Idiomarina loihiensis L2TR: one gene and its partner. The protein of the gene in region 1 interacts with the protein of each later gene in a pairwise test. Links are inferred from orthologs where the notes say so. Each region holds a gene or a part of one and is shown in the gene's direction. Other genes may lie near its edges.

The links.
Region 2: the proteins of typA (region 1) and rlmKL interact in binary tests that used the Escherichia coli proteins (3 or more experiments, as listed by UniProt). The link is inferred for Idiomarina loihiensis L2TR from one-to-one orthologs.

What each region holds. Positions count from the first base shown.
Region 1 is NC_006512.1:2,611,901-2,614,789, forward strand. It holds typA (translational GTPase TypA), read left to right. Parts: upstream 1-468; coding sequence 469-2,310; downstream 2,311-2,889. Other genes in the region: glnA (glutamate--ammonia ligase), read right to left, coding at 1-158; trhA (PAQR family membrane homeostasis protein TrhA), read right to left, coding at 2,386-2,889. UniProt on the Escherichia coli protein: A 50S ribosomal subunit assembly protein with GTPase and nucleotide-independent chaperone activity, required for 50S subunit assembly at low temperatures, may also play a role in translation.
Region 2 is NC_006512.1:1,376,814-1,379,806, forward strand. It holds rlmKL (bifunctional 23S rRNA (guanine(2069)-N(7))-methyltransferase RlmK/23S rRNA (guanine(2445)-N(2))-methyltransferase RlmL), read left to right. Parts: upstream 1-436; coding sequence 437-2,551; downstream 2,552-2,993. Other genes in the region: IL_RS06580 (cell division protein ZapC domain-containing protein), read left to right, coding at 1-45; IL_RS06595 (glutaredoxin family protein), read left to right, coding at 2,555-2,794; IL_RS06600 (ATP-binding cassette ATPase Uup), read left to right, coding at 2,791-2,993. UniProt on the Escherichia coli protein: Specifically methylates the guanine in position 2445 (m2G2445) and the guanine in position 2069 (m7G2069) of 23S rRNA. Methylation occurs before assembly of 23S rRNA into 50S subunits.

The sequences.
Region 1 (2,889 bases):
GAACCATCAAACATTTTACCTTCTTCAAAGAAGTCTTCATCGATTTGCGACACCGGAATAGTGACGTGTTGCTCTTTACCTTTAGTATCGGTAAAGCGTAAATCGACGAATTTTACGTCGTGTTCTTTGATGGTATCGAAAATCTTATTAGCTGACATGTTGTCCTCCGTAGACAGCGTCTAAAAATACAGCTTGAGTATAGCAAAGCCTGTGCCAACTGACTTTTTTGTTTATATTCATAAAGTTAGTTCATTTAGCACTATAATGCGTAAATTAATACGCACCAGTATAGCGCATAACGCACAAAATTGGTGCAAAAGTAACATTCTAAGATAACGTCATAAAAATATAACGAACAAAAAACAATCAGGTCTTTCTTAATCCAACTCAAAAAGGTAGAATACGCCGCTATTTTTCACAAAACCCCTTGGACGGGTTTCATTCCCGGACAACTACAGGCAGTTCTTAATGACAATTCAGGTATTTGATATAGAAAAATTACGCAACATCGCGATTATCGCGCACGTTGACCATGGTAAAACCACCCTAGTCGACAAGTTGTTGCAACAATCTGGCACTTTAGAAAGCCGTGGCGAAATAGAAGACCGTATTATGGATTCCAACGATCTTGAAAAAGAACGTGGTATTACTATCCTCGCCAAAAACACCGCGGTTAACTGGCAAGATTACCGCATCAACATTCTGGATACTCCGGGACACGCCGATTTCGGTGGCGAAGTTGAACGCGTACTTTCTATGGCAGACTCCGTATTGTTAGTGGTTGATGCCGTTGACGGTCCTATGCCTCAAACTCGATTTGTCACGCAGAAAGCTTTCTCTCATGGTTTGAACCCTATTCTTGTTATTAACAAAGTTGACCGTCCTGGTGCACGCCCTGACTGGGTGATGGATCAGGTATTCGACTTATTTGATAACCTGGGCGCTACTGACGAACAGCTGGACTTTCCGGTAGTTTACGCATCAGCGCTTAACGGCTGGGCATCATTAGACATAGAAGATCAAGACGGCGACATGACGCCATTGTTCGAAACTATCGTTAGTAAGGTAAGCCATCCCGATGCTGACCCTGAAAGCGACCTGCAAATGCAGGTGTCACAGCTTGATTACTCGAGCTACTTAGGCGTTATTGGTATTGGTCGCGTTACCCGCGGTAGCGTTAAAGTGAACCAGCAAGTGACTATTGTTGGTGCCGACGGCAAAGAACGTAACGGAAAAATTGGTAAAGTCTTTAGCTACCTGGGTCTTGACCGCATTGAAGCGGACAAAGCTGCAGCAGGCGACATCTGCGCCATTACCGGTCTGGGCGAGCTAAAAATCTCCGACACCGTGTGTGCAGTTGGTAAAGCTGAAGCTATGAAGCCACTGACCGTTGACGAGCCAACAGTAACTATGACCTTCCAGGTAAACACCTCACCTTTCGCAGGTAAAGAAGGAAAGTTTGTTACTTCTCGTCAAATTCTTGAACGTTTGCAACAAGAGTTGGTTCATAACGTAGCTTTACGTGTTGAAGAAACTGACAACCCGGATCGTTTCCGCGTATCTGGCCGTGGTGAGCTTCACTTAGGTGTTCTTATTGAAAACATGCGTCGTGAAGGTTTTGAATTAGCCGTTTCTCGTCCAGAAGTTATCATCAAGTACGAAGATGGTAAGAAAATGGAACCTTATGAAACCATGACGGTTGATATTGAAGAGCAGCATCAAGGTGCGGTTATGGAAAAATTAGGCTTGCGTAAAGCCGAAATGACCAACATGACACCAGACGGTAAAGGTCGCGTTCGCGTTGATTTTGAAGTACCAAGCCGTGGTTTGATTGGCTTCCAGACAGAATTCATGACACTGACTTCAGGTACTGGCCTTATGTACCATACGTTTGACCACTACGGTCCGCACAAAGGCGGAACCATCGGTCAGCGTAGTAACGGTGTACTGATTTCAAATGCTCAGGGTAAAGCTCTGACTTACTCACTGTTTAACCTGCAGGAGCGCGGTAAGTTATTTGCATCACACGGTGATGAAGTTTATGAAGGCCAGATCATCGGTATTCATAACCGTTCAAACGACCTGACAGTAAACTGCCTGAAAGGTAAACAGCTGACTAACGTACGCGCTTCTGGTACTGACGAAGCACAGACCTTAAGTACACCAATTCGTTTAACGTTGGAGCAAGCACTGGAATTCATCAATGACGATGAACTGGTCGAAGTGACACCTGAGTCTATTCGTATTCGTAAACGCGCACTGACAGAAAACGATCGTAAACGTTTAGGTCGTGAGCCGAAGAACGGTTAAGATTTGCAGAGCTGTTATAAAAAGACGCCCGCTACTTTAGCGGGCGTTTTTTATAACCAAAATTCAGCTTATCAGCTAGTTCGCACTCAGCAACTCCGGTTGCGGCAATACAAAGTAGAAAATCGAGAAGAAATGGAAGACGCTGCCCGCCAATACAAACAAATGCCAGATGGCATGATGATAAGGCAGAGATTTCCAGACATAAAAGATAACACCCAGCGTATAAGCTAAACCGCCGGCGACAAGCAACATCAAGCCACCTGCATCCACATTATCAATCATCGGGTTAATCGCAATAATCGCCATCCAGCCCATTCCAAGGTAGAGAGTAAGCGACAGCCAGGCAATTCGCTTTTTCAGCGTCAGCTCAAGCACGACACCCACCAAAGCAATTCCCCAAGCCACGCCCAATAAGGTCCAGCCCCAGGCATCTCTTAAATTGATTAAAGCAAATGGCGTATAAGTACCAGCAATTAAAATGTAAATAGCGGCATGATCAAGCTGTTGAAACACCGCTTTCATTTTTGGCCAGGGAAACGCATGATAAAGCGTTGAAGCGGTATAAAGCAGAATAAGACT
Region 2 (2,993 bases), 1.2 Mb from region 1 along the record:
TTAGCTTTGTCAGCTCAGTCTAACTGGGGACAACAGTTGGCGTAGTGGCTTTAAATATAAAGCTTGCGTCTTAAGTCTATTTTCAGGCTTACTTGGGAATTTATTCAAAGAAAGAGTATTTAGCAGGAAGGCATTACTGAATTCTAATTCCGGACGTTGGTTGCGGGGGCAGGATTTGAACCTACGACCTTCGGGTTATGAGCCCGACGAGCTACCAGACTGCTCCACCCCGCGTCCGATTGAGAGCGCATAGTATAGTCATAATTCGTGCCGCGCAAGCTTTATTTAAACCAACTGCATAGTATTTATACAAATACGGTTTAACTGCTGTTTTATTAGTCATTCTCTATGTAATTCCCTTATTTCAGCTGGAATTACAGACAGCCACTGAGCTCTCCGTTATAATTGTCCCCTTAATTTTTTAGGCGAAGTTTCTATGTATCGTTTTTTTATTGCGTGCTCCAAAGGCCTTGAAGGGCTTTTGTTTGATGAGTTGCAAGAGTTCAATTTAAGTCACGTTAAGCAAACCCTTGCGGGCTGCTATATCGAGGCTGATTTGCAGCAAGCGTATACCGTGGCTATGTGGTCCAGGTTAGCAAGCCGTATGCTATTACAACTGGGTGAAAAGGAAGTTTCCAGCCTGGATGAGATTAAACTGGCATTGACTCAATTCTCGTGGAGCAAGGTTTTCGATGCGAACAGAACCTTTGTAGTTGATTTCTCTGGCGGTAACGACGACATTCGCCACACTCAGTTTGGCGCACAGTTAGTAAAAGACTGTATTGTCGATAACTTTCGTAATAGCGGATTTGAACGCCCCAGTATCGATAAGCAGGACCCGGACATTCGTATTGCCGTGCGAGTACATAAAGACAAGCTCACCTGGTCTTTAGACTTTACCGGTGACGGCATGCACAAAAGGGGATATCGCCTGCAGCAGGGTGAAGCACCGCTGCGGGAAACCTTAGCTGCCGCTATATTAGTCCGCGCCGGCATCAAAAACGAATTGGAAAAAGACGAGCCCGTTATTTTTGACCCCTTTTGTGGCTCGGGTACCTTAGTCATTGAAGCCGCCATGATGGCAATGGACCACGCACCAGGTTTGAGCCGCGCGCATTGGGGCTTCTTGTTTTGGCATGAACATTCGCCGCAACTGTGGCACGACGTGCTAGAGCAGGCTGAGCAGCGCTTTAAAGAAGGTAAGAAGAACTTTAAAGGCCATTTAAAAGGCTCTGACAACAACCCTCATTTGGTCGCTAAAGCTAAAGATAACGCCAAGCGTGTGCTATTGCATGAAGTGATAGAGTTTGAAGTTGCGGATGCAACAAACTGTGAAGCACCGGCAGAAAGTGGCCTGTTAGTCTGTAATCCTCCCTACGGTGAACGTCTGGGTGAGGCCGTTGAAACCTTACTGTTGTACCGCCGTTTTGGCCGTCAACTAAAAGACACTTTCCAGAATTGGCATATAGCGGTACTGGCAGGAGACGAACAGTTACTTAAACGTCTGAAACTGCGCAGCCATAAGAAATACCCGCTATTAAACGGTGCAATTCCGGTTAATTTGGCTCTTTACGACTTAACTAAAGAGCAACCTGACTTCGCAGAGAGTCAAGCTGACGACCTGGTTAATCGGGTTAAGAAGAACCATGCAAAATTAAGCAAGTGGGCTAACAAGGAAGGACTGGATTGCTGGCGTGTTTATGATGCCGACATTCCTGAGTACAACGCCGCTATCGATATTTATCAGGATTACGTGGTTGTACAGGAATACGCAGCTCCAAAAGACATTCCGGAAGGCGTTGCCAATGACCGTTTGTGGTTCATGCTCGAGTCTTTGAGTTCAGCCTTGCCGGTGTCAGAAGATAAAATCATTTTGAAACGCCGCCAACGGCAAAGCGGTAAGCAGCAGTACGAAAGACAATCGCAGGACAGCACGGTGTTAACGGTTAATGAATACGGCGCCAAGTTTGAGGTGAATTTAACTGATTACCTTGATACCGGCTTATTTATGGACCACAGACTGGTGCGTAAAGAGCTACTGGATAAATGCGAAGAATTGGATGTGCTGAATTTATTTGCCTATACCTGCACAGCCTCTGTTCAGGCTGCCAGAGCCGGAGCCGCACGAGTTGTTTCTGTTGATATGTCGAAAACTTACCTGAAGTGGGGCGAGCGTAACTTTGCCTTAAACCGCTTACGAGGCGACTACCAGTTTATTCAGGCTGACTGCTTTATCTGGATGCGGGAACAACGTGGCAAGCAACTGTTTGACGTTATTTTCCTTGATCCGCCCACCTTTAGTAACTCAAAACGGATGAGCGGAACCTTAGACATACAGCGTGACCACGTTGGTTTGATAAAAACCGCCACGGGAATGTTGAAAGAGGATGGCGTGATTCTATTCTCTAACAATAGAAAGAAATTCCGCATCGACACCGAAGGCCTGGATAAAGCCGGTCTTGAGGTAAATGATCAGACCCAGGCCTCAATACCCGAGGACTTCAAACGCCATAAAGGTATTCATCATTATTATATTATTTCACGGGCTTAATTAATGTCTGCGTTTTATTTGCTTACGAAACCAAACTGTCCGCTTTGTACTCAGGCTATTCAGTTACTGCATTCGCTCGACCTGGAAGAGCCGGTTGAACTTGGAGTAGTCGACATTGCCGAACAGCAGGAGCTGCAAGAAGAGTATGGCTGGTTAGTACCAGTATTTATTCGGGGAAAAGACGACGCAGAGTTGCGTTGGCCTTTCGATGCTAATCAATTGCTGGAGTTTGTAGAGCAATGAGTTTATTACGTGTACAGGATGCACACCTGGCCTTTGGCGCTGATGCCATTTTAGACGGTGTTGATTTTACCATTGAAGCCGGTGAACGAGTTTGTTTGGTTGGCCGTAACGGCGCCGGTAAATCCACTTTCTTAAAAGCGATAGATAACGAAGTGGTCTTAGATTCAGGCCAAATACAGTGGGTGGGCGATACCAAAGT